Blastopirellula sediminis: one gene and its partner. The protein of the gene in region 2 binds, or shares a complex with, the protein of the main gene of each other region. Links are inferred from orthologs where the notes say so. Each region holds a gene or a part of one and is shown on either strand. Other genes may lie near its edges.

Evidence for each region.
Region 1: the proteins of LOC68_RS17350 (region 2) and trxA are in contact, whole or in part, in an NMR structure (PDB 2IPA), measured with the Bacillus subtilis proteins. The link is inferred for Blastopirellula sediminis from one-to-one orthologs.

The regions. Positions count from the first base shown.
Region 1 is NZ_JAJKFT010000010.1:1,120,405-1,129,606, forward strand. The notes cover bases 2,709-5,626. They hold trxA (thioredoxin), read right to left. Parts: upstream 4,369-5,626; coding sequence 4,048-4,368; downstream 2,709-4,047. Other genes in these bases: LOC68_RS16165 (hypothetical protein), read right to left, coding at 2,709-3,798; arsC (arsenate reductase (glutaredoxin)), read left to right, coding at 4,570-4,914; LOC68_RS16180 (PSP1 domain-containing protein), read left to right, coding at 5,088-5,626. In the rest of the region: hypothetical protein, read left to right, coding at 366-1,241; hypothetical protein, read left to right, coding at 1,593-2,465; more of hypothetical protein, read right to left, coding at 2,506-2,708; more of PSP1 domain-containing protein, read left to right, coding at 5,627-6,002; Minf_1886 family protein, read left to right, coding at 6,057-6,554; hypothetical protein, read left to right, coding at 6,551-6,715; co-chaperone GroES, read left to right, coding at 7,490-7,777; prenyltransferase/squalene oxidase repeat-containing protein, read left to right, coding at 7,943-9,058; TNT domain-containing protein, read left to right, coding at 9,192-9,202. UniProt on the Bacillus subtilis protein: Participates in various redox reactions through the reversible oxidation of its active center dithiol to a disulfide and catalyzes dithiol-disulfide exchange reactions.
Region 2 is NZ_JAJKFT010000010.1:1,394,462-1,403,657, reverse strand. Bases 2,121-5,032 are described here. They hold LOC68_RS17350 (arsenate reductase ArsC), read right to left. Parts: upstream 3,831-5,032; coding sequence 3,411-3,830; downstream 2,121-3,410. Other genes in these bases: LOC68_RS17340 (DUF695 domain-containing protein), read right to left, coding at 4,334-5,032; LOC68_RS17345 (ArsR/SmtB family transcription factor), read right to left, coding at 3,914-4,270; arsM (arsenite methyltransferase), read right to left, coding at 2,514-3,389; LOC68_RS17360 (ankyrin repeat domain-containing protein), read left to right, coding at 2,121-2,328. In the rest of the region: ankyrin repeat domain-containing protein, read left to right, coding at 1-683; more of ankyrin repeat domain-containing protein, read left to right, coding at 826-2,120; more of DUF695 domain-containing protein, read right to left, coding at 5,033-5,086; AraC family transcriptional regulator, read right to left, coding at 5,183-6,340; Gfo/Idh/MocA family protein, read left to right, coding at 6,559-7,674; PVC-type heme-binding CxxCH protein, read left to right, coding at 7,764-9,196. UniProt on the Bacillus subtilis protein: Catalyzes the reduction of arsenate [As(V)] to arsenite [As(III)]. In vitro, can dephosphorylate para-nitrophenyl phosphate (pNPP).

The DNA of each region.
Region 1 (9,202 bases), 280 kb from region 2 along the record:
GAAGCGGGCAAATCTCAAGACGGATCATCACGCTGCACTGCCAACTTTTCGGGAGTGATAGCACCCCAATTATCAGCTTTGTGGCGGGATCTTAAAGCATAAAATTTGAAAAAGAGGTGAAGTTCTTCCCTCAACCCCCAACTGCAACGAGGCGAGAAGAGTCGGAAAGTCGTTGCGATTTGGAATTTGGCAAAATCTAGGTCGGATAGACAAATTTTGGGTGCAATTCATTAGGAGCTTTTCGATTTCTCGACTACCGTAGGGATTCCTCGAAATTCCCTGGAAGCTCAATAGGTGTTTTCGACCCAGTAGTTTCGGGGGAACTCGTCTTTTTCTTACTCAAGACCCTGCGAAGAAAATTGACCATGAAGGTGATGATCGTTCGACGTTTGGCGATGACGTTCGCTCTGCTCGCTTCCCTTCCTTTTTCGGTTGGCGCTTACGCCGCCGAAACCGCGCCGGCTCGCGCCGCGGAAGGGGAAGAAGTCAACATGTTCAAAGCGATCGATCAGGGCGTCATCGACGTGAAGTTCATTCCGATGAACGCGGAACGCGGAACTTTCATCATCACGAATAAGACCGACAAGAAGTTGAAGGTCGAAATGCCTGCGGCGTTCGCCGGCGTTCCGCTCGCCCAATTTGGCGGCGGCGGATTTGGCGGCAACCAAGGTGGCGGCGGCTTCGGCGGCGGTCAGGGCGGACTTGGCGGCGGCGGTGGCGGCGGTAACCAAGGCTTCGGCGGCGGCGGCGGCGGTTTCGGCGGCGGCGGTGGCGGCGGCTTTGGTGGCGGCGGCGGCTTCGGCGGTCAAGGCGGCGGCGGTGGCGGCGGTTTTTTCAACGTCATGCCGAACAAAACGCAGAAGGTCAAAGTCGACGGCGTTTGCTTGGATCACGGCCTCGAAGATCCGAATCCGAAAATCCCCTACGACGTCAAACCGATCGAACAGTACACGACCAAACCGGGCGTCGGGACTTTGTTGCACATGCTCGGCAGCGGCAAGATCGATCAACGCGTCGCCCAAGCGACCGCGTGGCACTTGAACAATGACATGAGCTGGGAAGAGCTGGCCGCCAAGTCGATCAAACATCTCGACGGCCGCGTCGAACCTTACTTCTCGCGAAAGGAAATCGCGACCGCGATGCAAGCTTCCGAGTTCGTCGTGAAGTACGAAGCCGAAATGAAAAAGACGCCGGCGCCGAGCGAATCGCTGAGCGAAAGCGTCTCGACCGACGCCAAATAAGCGTCGCTGCAGAATCAGCAATCCTCCGAAAAGCCTGGCCTACGTGGTCAGGCTTTTTTCATTTCTTGGCGACTGCCGTTCCAAACAAGCAAAATGGAATGGAAAAGACGATCACAACCCCATCCGTGGTGGGGTTATTGCGCTTTTCGCGCAGTAACCGCCAGAGGTGGGACAATTCTACTGCAAATCGCTTGGTCGGGAAACAAATCTCGATTAGTCTAAAATTTCACTACAACACTCGAGCGCACTCGTGTTCGCGAGCGCCCTCAACGCATGGCAGTTCGGCCTGCGAACTCGTCATCATCTTCTCTCTATTGGAACCAGGCGCCGCAGACAGAGGAGCTCTTTCGAATGAAGGTGCAATTTTTTCAGCGATTGGCGACATCCTTCGCCATCTTGGCCACTCTCGCTTTTTCCTTTCCGGTCGCTGCGGATGACGACTCGACGGGTCGTTTCGCCGAGGCGGAAGAAGTGAACATGTTCAAAGCGATGGAAGACGGCATCATTGACGTCAAATTCATCCCGATGAACTCCGAAAAGGGAACGTTCATCATCACGAACAAGACCGCCAAGAAGTTGAAGGTGGAAATGCCTGCGGCGTTCGCCGGCGTCCCGCTCGCTCAGTTCGGCGGCGGCGGTTTCGGCGGTCAAGGGGGCGGCGGCTTTGGCGGCCAAGGGGGCGGCGGCTTCGGCGGTCAGGGTGGCGGCGGTAACCAAGGCTTCGGCGGCGGCGGCGGCGGTTTCGGCGGTCAAGGCGGCGGCGGCTTTGGTGGCGGCGGCGGCTTTGGCGGTCAAGGCGGCGGCGGCGGCGGATTCTTCAACGTCATGCCGGAAAAGACCCAGAAAGTGAAAGTTGAAGGGGTTTGTCTCGACCACGGTCTGGAAGATCCGAATCCGAAAATTCCGTATGACGTCAAGCCGATCGACCAGTACACCACCAAGCCTGGCGTTGCGACTTTGTTGCACATGCTCGGCAGCGGCAAAATCGATCAACGCGTCGCCCAAGCGACCGCGTGGCACTTGAACAATGACATGAGCTGGGAAGAGCTGGCCGGCAAGACGATCCATCATCTCGATGGCCGCAGCGAATCTTACTTCTCGCGGAAGGAAATCGTCACTGCGATGCAAGCTTCGGAATTCGTCGTGAAGTACGAAGCCGAGATGAAGAAGGCGCCCCAGCCAAGCGAATCGCTGAGCAACAGCGTTTCGACTACCGCTCGCTAGAGTTCTTCTCGATGACAATCAAAAAGCCTGGCCCTTTGGGTCAGGCTTTTTTCGTTTCCGCCGGAGAAACTCGCATCTTTTGCGACAGTCCCCGTTCGGCGGCGGCCAAGCGGGCCGCCTGTTTTTCGAGGTCTTCGTGCCGAACCGACAACCATTGTTGGAAGCGGCGATACTCGTCGGCGATTTCGGTCCGACGCTCTTCGAGCCGAGCGAGCAGATCGTTGACTTCATTTTGACGGCGTCGCCAAATCGCGGCGGCGTCTTCATGCGACTGGCGAATCTTCACTCGCAGTTCGGCGGTCCGTCGAGTCAATTCGGCGGTCGGCGTATGTCGCATCAGTTCAGGCCAGAGTTCCGCAACGACCAGTTGCGATTCGAGCGCCTCGCGATGTTTCTCGCGTAGTTCCTGTTCGATCTTTTCAACCGCGGCCTGGCGCTGTTCAAGGCGCGACTGTCGCTGGTCGAGCTGGGTCGCCATCTCGATCAGCTCCGCTTCGCCCCGTTTGCGGGCCTGCTCTTGCAGTTCGCGTTGCCGCAAAACCTCCATTTCCCACACTTGGCGTTCGCGGGCCAGTTCGGCTTGTTCGCGACTATAGACGAGCGCGTCGCCGGCTTGGCCTCGCTCGGCGTCGGCAAGTTGCGCGGCGATCTCGTCGAGTTCGGCCAGGCGCTTTTCGAGCGTCTGCTGACGCTCGTCCAGTTGTCGCTCTCGGTCGCGGATCTGCGCCGAGAACTTTTCGACCGCCGCTTGTTGCCCTTTCACTTCGGCCAGCTTGCGATCAACGGCGCGCCGTTCGGCCGTCGCTTTTTCTTCGAGCGATTCTTGCGTGATCCGCAACTGTGCGGCGCTCTTCGCCAGGCGAGCGTCTTCGCGCTTTTGCGCGCCGCGGGTTTGTTCGAGTTTGGCCGCTTGTTGATCGAGCTTCAGAACCTGCGCTTCGATTTCGTTCTGGCGATCGTTGAGCGCGGCGTCGCGCTCTGCGAGTTCGCGTTCACGGCGATCGAGCAGTTTGGTTCGTTCGGCGAGCGCGGCCGCATGTTGATCGACGCCGAGTCGTGCGATGCGGGCCTCGTTATCGATCGCCGCCATCTGCGATTGCAGTTGCGCTTCGCGGCGCTCGAGTTCGGTCCGTTGCTGGCGAAGAATGTTCGACAACTCTTCCAGATGACGGCGCTGGGCCGGCGAAAGTTCGAGCGGTTCCAGCTTGGCGACGATGTCGTCGTCGGTCATTTCTTTGGCGGGCGCTGGCGTAGCCGGAGCGCTGCTTGGCACGTGCGGACCATCGACGCGCATCGCATCGACCGACTTCTTTTCGGCCGGCGATTCGGGCATCTGCTCGTTTCGTGTTTTGCGCTGAGTTGCCATGAGGCGATCGACGAGTTAGCTAGCGTTACAACCGATAAAGTCCTCCGCTCCTAATTTGACATCGGCAGTTTTCGCCATCGACATTCAATCTGGTTCGTCCTGGTAAACTTTTGCGCATAAAAAAAGGGAGACCGGGGTCTCCCTTTTGCGCTTTTTGCTATCGCTGCTGTCGCCAGCATCGACGCTTTGCTTGGATCAATTGGGCCTTAGCCCCAATTAAGCCTTCGCGCTGTCGATCGCTTCTTGCAACTTGGCTTTCGGCTGCACGCCCATGAACTGCGAGACGACCTGGCCGCCTTTGAAGACCATGACCGTCGGGATGCTCTGAATGCCGTACTTGCGAGCGAGGTTCGGGCTTTCGTCGGTATTGACCTTACCAACCTTGGCGCCGCTTTCGTATTCCTTGCTGAGCTGGTCGATCACCGGGGCGAGTTGACGGCACGGACCGCACCAAGGGGCCCAAAAGTCAACCAAAACCGGTTCGGCCGACTGCAACACTTCCGTCTCAAAATTGGCTTCGTTAAATTCCATCGCCATGGCGAATCATCTCCACAACCGTAAAATATCTTGTTCCAAAGCGCCAACGATCCAGGCGCTTCTGGCTTTGCTGGCAGAAACCGCTCAATTATAGGTAGGGGTGAGGGGGTGTCAACGAACCCGACTCGCCCGCCAATTGATCCTAAAGCGGTCTGCAGCATGCGTTTCGTGCGTCTGCGGCGTTACTTATTAGGATGCTCTATGTCTTCCCAGGTTACGATCTATCACAATCCGCGCTGCCAAAAGAGCCGCCAAACGTTGGAACTACTGCGATCCCATGGGGTTGAGCCCAAGATCGTCGAGTACCTGAAGTCGCCGCTCGATGAAAAAACGCTAGCAAAATTAGTGAAACAGCTCGGGGGGGACGCGAAGCTGCTGGTTCGGGAAAAAGATTGGCGAAAGCTCGGATTACCGCAACCGGCTGATTCGGAGGAGATCCTGCAGACCCTGGCGGAACATCCTGCGCTGATCGAGCGTCCAATTGTCGTCAGCGGCGGAAAGGCCCGCTTGGGACGGCCCCCCGAGAATGTGTTGGAATTGCTGTAACGCTTCCGGCGGTTTCTACCCGCGGTTCTCGCATTCCCCTATCCGGTACGGCTATAGTAGACTTGTCCGCCGGAATTCGCCCCTTACGCGGCGCGTTCCCTTTCCTGACGATAACCTTCGAGCGCCGTCGACTTGCTGGTCGCGGCGAGCGTCGAAAAACATAGAAACGGCTGATGGCTGATTACGTAGTCCGTTACGGGTCGATGCGTCTGTTAGGCGTATTTTCGGCACGAGCGAAAGACGAGTTTCAAAGAGACGAGTCGGTCATCGTGCGGACCAAGCGCGGCCTGGAGAACGGAACGGTGTTGTGCGCTGCGACCGACCAAGCGGTCGCGATGCTCCCCGATCCGACTCGCGGCCACATCCTTCGCGGGATGACTGCGGAAGACGAAAGCGAAATCACGCATTTGCGGAACAACTCGTCGCGCGAATTCGAGTTGTGCCGCAAGTTCGTGGAGCAATTGCAGCTCGACATGCAACTGGTCGACATCGAGCACTTGTTCGGCGGAGAACGGATCGTCATTTATTACCTGGCCGAAAACCGGGTCGACTTCCGTGATCTGGTGAAGTTGCTCGCCGCCGAGTTCCATACGCGGATCGAGATGCGGCAAATCGGCGTTCGCGACGAAGCGAAACTGCTGGCCGACTACGGCGACTGCGGCAAACCGGTTTGCTGCAACACGCACTTGTCGGAGATGCCGCCGGTCTCGATGAAGATGGCCAAGCTGCAGAAGGCGACGCTCGATCCGACCAAGATCAGCGGACGCTGCGGGCGACTGAAGTGCTGTCTCCGCTACGAATACGATACGTACGAAGAACTGCAGCGCGAGCTGCCGCCGATCGGCGCCGACGTCGTGACGCGCGACGGACGAGGAAAAGTGATCAATCAAGAGATCCTGGCCGGTCAGGTTCTCTTGCGAATGGAAGATAATCGCACGATTCTGGTCGACGCCGGCGAAGTTTTGTCGGTGGTCAAAGCGGCCCCGCCGCAGGCGAAAAAACGCCGAAAACCAGACCGAGGCGAAAATACATCCCAAAATAGAAGTAACGAGTCGTCTCCGGACGATGATGCATCGGCGGGCGAATAGCGCCCCGCCGTATTGCACCGCAATCCAACCTTTCGCCCAACCACCACGTACGCCATGACTGACGAAACCTATTCCGACTTTATGCGGATGCTGAAAGATGATCCGCGATTTAAGCTGGAAGCGTACCAGTTTGTGCGCGAAGCGCTCTCCTTCGGCCAAAACTACTTCGAGCTGAATGACGAGGATGAGGAAGACGACGATCTCGCCCTCGACGAAGAGGAAATGATCCTCGACGACGACGAGTTCGACGATGAGGATGACGATCCGGAGTGGCAGGAACAGGAACGTCACCTGACCGGGCAGATGCTGTGCGAAGCGATCCGCAACTTCGCCCAACAGCAGTACGGCCTGATGGCCAAGACGGTCCTCAACAGCTGGGGCGTCGAGACTACCAGCCACTTCGGCGACATCGTCTACAACCTAATCGACATCGGCATGATGAAGAAGTCGCCGCAAGATCGCCGCGAAGATTTTGACGGCGTCTACGACTTTGAGGACGCATTCGTCCGTGATTTCCGGATCGAAGTTACCGAGGAATCTTCCCCGCGATGAGTCGACCGAAGAAAAAATCGCCGCCGCCGGCCGAGCTTTCTCCCTACATGCTGCCGACCTGCGATCCGCCGCAGGCGCATCCGAAGGTGATGCGGTTTCTCTTGGTCCTGATGGCCGGCTGGCTGTTGTTTCTGGTCGCCATGGCGTCCGACAAGCTGTAGTCGGAAAGCGATGCAGCCGGAGAAGGGGAGCTAAAAAAGAAGCCGCCTTCGAACGCGCATGTGGGCACGCTCCAAGGCGGCATTCGATGCAACCGGCGTCGCGAACCAAGGACCTGAGGTCCCATTAGCGTTCGCAGTTAAGCGCTCGCTTGATTTCGACGCTCCGGATCGATCCTAGGTTGAGGATCTGCCGAAAACGCCTCCTAGCCGAGACTCGCCACAATTATCGAGGAAAGGGAACATGTGGCTGCGACTAATCGTCGCGGATGGGCGAATCGCGATCAATCAAGCGAGCAGAAAACCGGCTGCTCGTGGTGGTACGACGTATCTCCGTCGTCCCGACGGCAATCTCGCGCATCCCTTCGCGTCAACTAACTTATGATAAGGTCTCCCGTCAGCGGGCTTGTTACCCAATGGCGGAAGATCCGGACGTGACGCATTCTTTTGAGAGTTAATTTTGACGTTGCTACGGTTTGAATCCTGATTTTCAGGATGGCCGTTTCGTTTTTCGACATCGCCAAAATTGTTACTGCCTGAAACGTCAACCTAGCGAAACCGACACTTGAGTTCAAGCAAAAACTGAGAGATTCTCGCCAGCCGGGGGGTCTTTTCCTCGACTTGATACTCCCGCGGTCAGATGCCAGAATCGTGGATTGCCTCTTTTAACGCGCAGACCCCTATTCGCTGCGCCCGTCCATCCCCTTGGATCGGTAAGAGAACTCGCGAAAGAAGATCGATCGCGACTTTGCGCCCTGTATGGAGTTCAATCCAAAGATGAAGATCGTTCCCCTTGGTGACAACCTCGTGGTGAAACGTCTCGACGCCGAAGAGACGACCGCCGGCGGCATCGTGCTTCCCAACTCCGCTCAAGAGAAGCCCAAACAAGGACGCGTCCTCAGCGTCGGCGACGGGCGACTGCTGTCCGACGGCAAGCGGGCCGGGCACGACGTCAAGGAAGGGGATCGGGTCTTGTTCTCCTCGTGGGCAGGAACCGAAATCAAGATCGGAGATCAAGAGTTGTTGATCATGAGCGAGGCTGAGATTCTCGCCGTGCTCGAATAATCCCTACAACTAGAACTTGCTGGCCTCCAACGCCGGCGGTCCTAGAATGGAAGCGTCCCTCCAGAAAATCGGGGTGGCAGGCCAGTCACCGATTACGCCGGTTTCCGAGCGGAAACAATCCCAACATCCGCTCCCAGGTACTTTCATTCCAGAAGAGGAAATTTGATGCTTGCTCTTTTCTCACTCCGTCGAGGACTGGCCATCGCTGCGCTAGTCGCGTTCTGCTCGCCGATCCTGGCTGCTGACGACGACCGCGCCGCCTACGACAAAGCGATCACTTCGGCCATTAACTATCTAGCCGGACAACAAAACGAAGATGGTTCGTTCGGCGAAGCGTCCCCAATCGGCGTGACCGGGCTTTGCACGGCCGGCATTCTTTCGCATGGCCGCACCGCCGACGATCCGGTCGCGAAGAAGGCCCTCACCTATTTGGAATCCCAGATCAAGGAAGATGGCGGCATCTACGCTGAAGGGAGCACCCACAAGAACTACGAAACGTCGTTGGCCGTTCTGGCGTTCGCCGCCGGAAACAAAGATGGCCGCTACGACAAACTGCTGGCCGGTACCGACAAGTTCCTGAAAGGGATCCAGTGGGACGCCAGCGAAGACAAAGAAGAATCGGATACTTTCTACGGCGGCGCCGGTTACGGCGGTCACAAACGTCCTGACCTGTCGAACACCGCATTCATGATGGAAGCGCTCAAAGCGACCGGCACTGGTCCAGAAGACGAAGCGATGAAGAAGGCGCTGATCTTCGTTTCGCGCTGCCAGAACCTCGAATCGGAACACAACACGTCGGAATTCCCGGCCAAGAACCCGGACGGCGGTTTCTATTACACCATCGCCGCCGGCGGCAATAGCCAAGCGGGCGAAACCCCCAACGGCGGTCTGCGGAGCTACGGCTCGATGACCTATGCCGGTCTGAAGAGCATGATCTATGCTGGCGTCGACAAAGATGACCCGCGCGTCAAAGCCGCTTCCGAGTGGCTCGGCAAGCATTACACCCTGCACGAAAACCCGGGCTTGGGCCAGCAAGGCTTGTTCTACTATTACTTGACCGCCGCCAAAGCGCTGGACGCTTTTGGCGAAGAAGAGTTCGGCACTGCCGACGGCGCCAAGCATCCGTGGCGCGCCGAGTTGCGAAAGGAACTCCTCGGACGACAACAAAAGGACGGCAGCTGGGTCAACGAAACGACCCGCTGGATGGAAGGAAGCCCGGTGTTGGTTACCGGTTACACCTTGCTGGCGATGGAGTACGTCCAGCCGGAAGCGGGCAAGTAAGCCGCTGCCATCAAGCAATTGAACTTCAAAACATGCCAGGTTCCGCCTGGCATGTTTTTTTGTACGCTCTCCCCGTCGGCCGGCTAAAATCAAACGCTATCGACAGCTCGCCTCACGAAAATCGAATCTGCTCATGCGCTACCT
Region 2 (9,196 bases):
TCGCCGTCGTCTTTGCGGCCCTGGGCATCCCGGCAACTTTGTTCACCTGGAACTGGGCACGTCTCCATTCGCATGATGAAGTCGCCCAGTTCTGCTTCGCCACGGGGTTGCCGATTCCAGTTTCACCGCCGACTTACACGGCAGTTGCACCAACCAGCGCCGCAGCACTTTCGCCTCTGCCAAGGTTCGATCCCTTTGTTTATGACGACAAACAATTGGTGGCGCTCAACGACATGCCGATACTGGACAACTCCTTCGATCCCGCGCCATCGCCTGTCGCACCAGACGATTCGTGGCTTTGCTTCAGCTTTACGCCATCGACAAAGATCGCATTACAGCCGTTCTCCTATCCTGGAATGTACCCCAGCTTTTTTTATGAGCACACGCCGCATCCATTGATCAAAAAGCACCACCCGGAATTCTTTTACCGCAACGGCGTCGTAAGCCCATCCTGGGACGAATACGACGCCCCGTTTATCGACACGAGCGATGGGGCGCAGCGCAGCAAAGCGCTAGGTCACGCGATCCAAATGGGTAACGCCGCCCAGGTAAAAGAGCTGATTGACGCCGGCGCTGACCTCGAGGCGATAAGTCCCAACTCGGGGCGAACGCCGCTGGAGGAAGCGGAACTGTGCGGCCAAGGGAAGCTGGTCAAGCTGCTGAAAGAAGCCGGCGCCAAGTAACTGCCTTAATTCGCCACCGGCGTCGCGCGAAAGAGGCGCCTTGGTAGATTATCGACTTTCGCCCAACTACATTGTCACGAATCGGGCTGATCGGCGACGTCCGCCGCTTCGCCCGTTCCCTCTTACTTGAGTCACCCGACCGATGTTGCGCGGATGCGTGTTGGCCTTGCTGCTGCTGGCAGGCCTGATTTGCGGCTACTTTTACTGGCTCAATCAAGTCTTTGAATGGCCTGGCAATATCATCGGCGCTGCGATCGCCGGGCTAGTCGTCTTCTTTTGCCTCGGCGCATTGCAAAACGCCTGGACGGCGTGGCGCGACTCGGCTCGCATCGGCGACATCGACCGCCAAGATCCACTGGAAGACGGCAAGGTAGTCGCGGTCAGCGGGACGATCCATCCAGTGAGTGATCCGCTGATCGCCCCCTTCAGCGGCGAAGAATGCGTGGTCTGCGAATACGACCTGATGAGCCGCGGCCCGGCCGACATGCCCGAACAGGAAACGCAAGGCTCCGACTTCGCCGGTTTCCTGATGGTCCCTTGCGTCATTCGCGGACCGCGCGGCGACGTGCGGATATTCGGCTTTCCTTCGCTCGAAGGCTTTGAAGAACAGTTTGTGCACGGCTACGACGCCGCCCAAAACGCCGCCAACTTTCTCCGCAACACCGAGTTCGAAGATCGCTCTGGCATGAAGCTCGTGAGCCTGCTGAGCGTCTTCGGCGAAGTCTGGTCGGACGAAGATGGACACGTCGAGAAGAACATGCGTCTCGGCAAGCTAACCGCCGACGATCTCTTCCCCCGCGACAAGGACGGCAACCTGCAAAAGCTGGCCCAGTGGGACGCCGAGATTCGCCAGGAAGAAGAAGAGGAAGACTACGACGACGAAGAGGATGAAGACGAAGAAGTGCTGCCGGAAGGATACAGTCCGGAGCTCGTCGTTCCGCGATTGAAAGAGAAACGCGTACCGGTCGGCGCTGAAGTCTGCGCGATCGGCATCTACGACGAGGTCAGTCGCGGCTTGTTGCCTCCGCCGGGGACGATGACTCCTAATCGGTTGATCAAGGGAACCGCCGCCGAGATCGCATCCGGCGCGTTCGGCAAAGTGATCAGCAACATCGTCGGCGCGATCATCTTTCTGGCGATCGTGCATGCGGTGATCTTCGGCGTGATCTGGGCGAATCAAAACAACAGCGAGGAACGAGGGGACCGCGAACGCCGCGCGGTGAACGCCGCTTCGACCGGCAAACTGGAGGAACTCGAAGGACTCGTCTATCGCGGCTTCGACGTGAACTACGTCGACAAAGAGGGACATACCCTGCTGATGATGGCCAACACGCCGGAGATCGCCAAGTATCTGATCGACAAAGGCGCCAACGTCGACGCGGTCGATCCCTCCGGCGATACGGCGATCTGGTTCGCCGCACGTCAGGGGCGAAAGGAGATTGTGAAGCTGCTCCTCGACGCAGGCGTCAAAGAGCCCAACCCGCGCAGCGAAATCACCGGCCGCACCGCCATCGAAGAAGCGACGATGCGCGGCGATCAAGATACCGTGGAGATGATCAACAGCGCGTTACTTCGGAATCGCGATCCGGCGGTTCAAGAGCAAGAACCAAACGGCCAACCCGCCGAAAGTGACCCCGGCAGTTAGCATGACGTCCCAGTCCAAGTAACAGCCGATGCCTACGAGAGCACAGAACAAGATGAGATAAGACATGAGATTTGCGCGTCCTGAAAAGTGACAGTTGCCCATTGGGAAGCCTGTCACACGGACGCGGCAAGTCAAATCGCTACAGGCGGAATCCTGCGAAAAACCGCCACAATGCGACCACGTTTCTACGGCTTTACCGCGTAAACCTTCACGCTCGCTGCGTAGTCGTTCACGTCGTACTTCTTCAGCAGTTCCGCCAGGCGTTCATGAATGCCAGGCTCATTGGAAGGCGTGCAGCAGCCGCTGTCGATGATCGCCAGCGGGTCGTCGCTCATGGTAGGTGAGCAGCAACCTGACTGGTTTTCGACTTTGGCGTAGGCGTTCAGATCGGCGCCGTCGTCAATCACTTCGACCGCGGCGAATCCCGCGTCGAGCAACCCTTGGCGATACTCTTCGATCGGAATCGCGCCGGCGATGCAGCCGACCAAGGCCGAGATATCAGTCGCCAGCTCTTCCGGCAGCGGCTTCTTCAGCGCGATGTCGCTGACGGCGACGCGGCCGCCTGGCTTCAAGATGCGGGCGATCTCGCGAAAGACGGCCGACTTGTCCGGAGCCAGATTGATAACGCAGTTGCTGATCACGCAGTCGGCGCTGATATTGGCCAACGGCATATCGTCGATCGTCGCCAGGTGAAACTCGACGTTCTCCACCGGCAGATCGCTGTTGGCCAAATTCTTGCGAGCCAGATCGATCATCTGCTGCGTCATGTCGATGCCGATCGACTTGCCGGTCGGGCCGACTTTGGCCGCCGCCAAGAAGACGTCGAGACCGCCGCCGCAACCAAGATCGACGACCGTCTCTCCCTCGCGCAGATTGGCGGTCGCGGTCGGATTGCCGCACGACAAACCCATGTTGGCGCCAGCCGGGATCGAGCTGAGCTCTTCCTCGGTGTAACCGAACGCGGCGGCGACCGCTTTGACGCCGGCATGCTCGCTCGACAAGCCGCTGGTTGCGACGGCGCCGTAGTTTGATTTGATTGCGTTGATTTGTTCGTTGGACATGGGGCTTCTCCGTAAGTCAGGCTAGGCGGTCGGCAAGTAGGATGCGATCTTCGTTTTGATCTCGTCCCGTACGCGGCGGAACATGACCATCTTTTCTTCGTCGTCGCCGGTCGCATCGGCCGGATCGTCAAACGGCCAGTGAAGCGTCAGCTTCGCGCCGGGGAATACCGGACAGGCCTCTTTCGCGTTGTCGCAAACGGTCACGACCAGGTCGAACGGTTGATCGGCGAACAGTTCGACATGCTTGCTCTCGTTGGCCGAGATGTCGACGTCGAGCTCCGCCATCGCCCGAACCGCGAGGGGATGAACGTAGCCGGACGGCTTGGAGCCGGCCGACTCGGATTGCCACTCCCCTTCGCTGAGCGACTCGAACAGAGCCTCGGCCATTTGCGAGCGGCAAGAGTTGCCGGTGCACAGCACTAGAACGCGTTTCACGGACATCTCCTTCGCCTTCTTAAAAACTACTACATTCGCTTACGCGAATTTAATGGTTAAAAAAATGTCGCGACCTGCGTGAGATCACGCTAACCGCAACAGTCGCCTTGGCCGCAGGACGACAAATAGTCTTGATCGGCCTGCAGTTGCGGCGATAGCTCAACGCTATCGGCGACGCACTTCAGCAGCGACTTATGAAACTTGCTGACCGGCGGAATCAGCCGGTAGTATTGCCACAACCCTTCCTTGCGAGCCGCGACCAAGCCTGACTTTTTCAGGTAGGCCAAATGTCGCGAAGCCGTCGGCTGCGGCACGTCGAGCACGTTGACCAAATCGCAAACGCACAGCTCTCCCTTGCGCAGCAAATGCAGAATCCGCAGTCTTGTCGGATCCGACAAGGCGCGGAAAGCCAGCTCAGGATTCAGCGTTTGGGGAATGGTTTTCATGCTTCACTAACTATATGCGCGCAGGCGAATATAGAAAAGCCCCCCTCCACGGCTTATCGGCCGCTATTCCCCTTGTTCGACGCTCGTCTCCCAGCCGGCGTATTCTCCTTCGCACTCTCCAGCCAGATCAAACAGCACAAGCACAGCGTTGTTGATCGACGAATAGTCGACCGCAGTAACATGACGCATCATCAGCGCGAAGGGGCATTCCCCTTCCCCGTCGTCCTGCTGCTCCGCCACTTCAAATCCTTCGGCCGTCGCCAAGGTAACGAACGCCGCCCGCTTGTCGGCCGACGGGAAATAGATCCAGTGGGTCACTTCACGCTCGATCTCGCTCTTGTCCCCCGCTTCTTCGAGACTCGCCAGCACGCGTCCGTTTTGAATGAACTGCATCTGCCGCGGATCGGGATAGAGGAATTCAAAATAGATCGACCAATCGTCGTCATCCTGGACGCCGGTTTCGAATTCGTATTCCGTGAAAGGAACCATCGCTTGCGACAGTTGGCTTTCGGCGGCCGTTCCGCTGGCGGCGTAATAATAGAAATCGCGACAACCGCCGGAGGTGTTGCGGCCGACGTAAAGGACGTCCTCCGAATCTTCGATCGCGGCGGACAACGCATCTTCCACTTCGCAAAGACGCTCGTATTCTTCTTGGCTCGAAAGCCCGTCCTCGCGCGGGCTGCGCATGTAGAGTCGCAGATAGGTCATCTGCGTCAGCCCGGCGATCGGCGCCTCTTCAACCAAACCCAGGTCGACCAGGATCGAAGCAGGCTCATCATCGACCAACAGCGGAAAGAAGTCCCAATCGTCGCTCATAGATTCGCCTGTCAGTTGCGGATGCGGAAATAGAAGATTTCCGCCAGATTATCCGCCTAACGAGCGAACGATTCAACGATCTTAAGCCAAGATTTCCTACTTCGGCTGTACCTGGCGGCGATATTCGGATGGGGACATGCCGGTCTTCTTACGAAATGCCGAGCTCATGTACTCGACATGTTCAAAGCCGGTTCGGTCGGCGATGTCGGCCATCGAGAGTTGCGTGTCGCGGAGCAATTGACGCACGCGATCGAGACGAACTTGCACCAGCGCTTCGTGCGGCGTCTTGCCGGCCGCTTCTTTGAAGCGATATTCCAAAACGCGCCGCGACAACGGAACGACCGTCAACACGTCTTGCACGTTGACGCCGTCGCACGCATGTTCGCGAATGAACTGCATCGCGCGGGCGATGATCGGATCTTCGGTCGCCATCACGTCGGAAGATTGGCGCGTCGCGATGCCGAGCGGCGGAATGAAGATTCCTTCGTCGGCGACGTTCTCGCCGTTCATTTGACGATCGAGCAACCGCGCCGCTTCGTAACCGGTCGTGCGCGTGTCGGGAATCACGCTCGAGAGCGGCGGCGAACAAAGATCGCAGAGCAAGCGATCGTTATCGACGCCGATCACCGCCACTTGTTCCGGCACGGCGATTTCCAGTTCGCGGCAGATGTCGAGGACTTGCTGCGCTTTGATGTCGTAACAAGCCATCAGCCCGACCGGCTTCGGCAGCTTGTGCAGCCACTGCGCCATGCGTCGCTTCTCGCGCGTCCACGAATAGGCCTCGCTATCGCGCGACGTCGATTCGAAGATGTGACAGCGGCGCTTCGCCTCTTTCAAACGTTCGACAAAATTCTCTTCGCGCCACTTCGACCAATTGAAGTGAGGTTCGCCGCAGAAGGCGAATTCGCGAAAGCCGCGCTCTAGCAAATGATCGGCGGCGGCACGTGCAATCTGGCCGTCATCGGTTTCGACCCACGGCACGCCGGGCACCAATTGCGCCGCGCTGACGTCAACGACCGGCATCTTAAGCTTTTTCACAACGGCCGCGATTTGCGGAGTCTCGATGCGGACGATTGCGCCGTCTCCGCGCCAACTTTTTAACCACGCCGGCGGCGACGCGCCGCGCTCTTGCTCCGGCAGATAAATCGACCAGGGCTGATGCTCGTGCACATACGAGATAATCCCTTCCAAAAGCCCACGCGCGTACGCATTGGACGTTTCAATCAACAGGGCGACGGTCTTGCGGCGTTTCATGTGCGAACGTTTACCGAAAAGAGGAGCGGCGGAGTTGCCTCCATTGTAGACAGAAAATTGCAGATACTGCTCGCCTTATGTAAAATTCCTCCGATCGCGTTCGCGTTTTCTCCTGGCTTTCATGTGCGCTAGAAGTCAGGTTATAAGAACGGGAAGCAGGCAGTCGCTTGCACCGTGCGCTGCACCTCCATGCATCTTCTCGCCCGAAGGATAATTCGATGAGTACGAAACAGTTCAATGTGGTGATTGTGGGTCTCGGTTTCGGCTCCGAGTTCATTCCGATCTACAAGTGTCACCCGCAAGTCAACATGTACGGGGTCTGCCGGCGAAACGAAGCGGAAATGCACAAAATCGCCGACGCCTTTGAAATCGAAAAGCGGTACACCACCTACGACGAGGTGCTGGCCGACCCGAACGTCGACTTCGTCCATATCAATTCGCCGATTCCGGATCACGGCTGGATGTCGCTCAAGGCGCTCGACGCCGGCAAGCACGTCATGTGCACCGTGCCGATGGCGACGACCATCGAAGAGTGCCGCCAGATTGTGGAGAAAGTCGCTGAGACTGGTTTGAAATACATGATGGCCGAAACGGTCGTCTACAGCCGCGAATTTCTCTTCATCAAAGACCTGTACGAGAAGGGTGAACTGGGCGATATTCAATATATGGCCGCCTCGCATCCGCAGGACATGGAAGGTTGGCCCGAATACTGGGAACGGATGATCCCGATGCACTATGCGACGCACGTCGTCAGTCCGGTGCTGGGACTCATGAACAGCCGCGCTGAGTACGTTAGCTGCTTCGGCTCTGGCGTGATTTCTCCGGAACTCGCCGAGAAGTCGGGCAATCAGTACGCCGTCGAGTCCTGCCACATCAAGCTGAAAGATAGCCCGGTCGCCGCCCACATCTGGCGGTTCCTGTTCGACACGGCTCGCCAGTATCGCGAAAGCTTCGACGTCTACGGCGCCAAGAAGAGCTTTGAGTGGGCGCTGATCGAAGGGGAAGAGCATGTGCTCCACACGGCGAAAAAGCCGGAGCACGAAATCGCCCAGCGGATCACGGTGCCCGATTTCGCCAGCCGTTTGCCGGCCGAGATCCAGAAGTTCACCACCGCGATTCAAGACGTCGAACACTTGTCGTTCATTCAAGGCGCCGGCCATGGCGGATCGCACCCGCACCTGGCCCATGAGTTCGCCAGCGCCCTGGCCGAAGATCGCGATCCGTGGCCGAACGCCGTGATCAGCGCCAACTGGACCTGCGTCGGTTTGTGTGCTCATCAGTCGACCAAACAGGGAGGCGAGATCGTTCGCCTGCCTGACTTCACGCTCGCCTAGTTGGCCAGCGTGCTGCGGTTCTATTGATAATTTCCCTTCACCCAAGCGCCTGTCGACTCTGCGGCAGGCGTTCAGGCCGGAGTTTCGCCGTGATTCGATTGCTCGCCGCCTCTTTGTTGTTCCTCTCGCTGTTAAGTCCCCTCGCCCGCGCCGCGGACGATTCGCCGATTCGGATCTTGTTCCTCGGCGACCAGGGACATCACCGCCCCGCCGATCGCGCCGCCCAGATGATTCCGGCGATGAAAGAGCGCGGCATTAACATCGAATACACCGAAGACGTCAACGCCCTCAACAAAGAACGGCTCAGCCGTTATGACGGGCTGATGATCTACGCGAACATCGAAGAGATCTCGCCCGATCAGGAAGCGGCGCTGCTGGACTACGTCGCCAAAGGGGGCGCTCTGATCCCGCTCCACTGTGCGACCTACTGCTTCCTTAACTCGCCGGCTTACGTCGATCTGGTCGGCGGCCAGTTCCAGAAACATGGGGGCGAAGTCTTCAGCACGGTAATCGCCGAGCCGAACCATCCGATCATGAAAGGCTTCCACGGCTTCCAAAGCTGGGACGAAACCTACATCCACCATCGACACAATGAGCAAAACCGAACCGTGCTCGAATACCGCGTGAAAGGGGGTCAGGCCGATGGAAAGACGCAGGAACCGTGGACCTGGATCCGCACGCAAGGGGCTGGCCGCGTCTTCTACACGGCGTGGGGACATGACGCCCGGACCTGGGGCAATCCTGGCTTTTTGAACCTGGTCGAACGAGGCGTTCGCTGGGCGACCAAGCATGATCCGAGCGTTGTGCCGGACTTCTACGACACGTCGCGGTTCGATCCGCCGCAAATGACGATGGTTCCGGCCGACGCCGCCAAATTCGACTACATCGACGTTGGCGCCAAGATCCCGAACTACACTCCCAGCGATACCTGGGGCGTGCAAGCCGATCCGCTGACCAAGATGCAGCTTCCGCTGCCGGCCAAAGACTCGATGACCCACATGATCAATCCAGTCGACTTCTCGATCGAACTCTACGCCGCCGATCCGGAACTAGGGGGCAAGCCGATCGGGATGAACTGGGACGAACAAGGTCGTCTCTGGGTCTGCGAAACGCTCGACTATCCGAACGAACTGCAGCCGAACAACCGCGGTCGCGATCGCATCCGCATCTGCGAAGATACCGACGGCGACGGCAAGGCCGACAAGTATACGATCTTCGCCGAGAACCTGAGCATTCCGACTTCAATCCTGCCGTATCGCGGCGGCGCCATCGTGCAGAACGGCACCGAAACGCTCTTCCTGAAAGACACCAACGGCGACGGCAAAGCGGACGTTCGCAAGCCGATCATCACCAACTGGACTCTCGGCGACACGCACGGCGGCGTCAGCAACCTCCACTACGGTCTGGATAACTGGATCTGGGGGATGCAGGGGTACAACGACTCGGCCCCGGTGATCAACGGCCAAAAGCAGCCGAACTTCCGCATGGGCTTCTTCCGCTTCCGTTTGGACGATCAAGATCC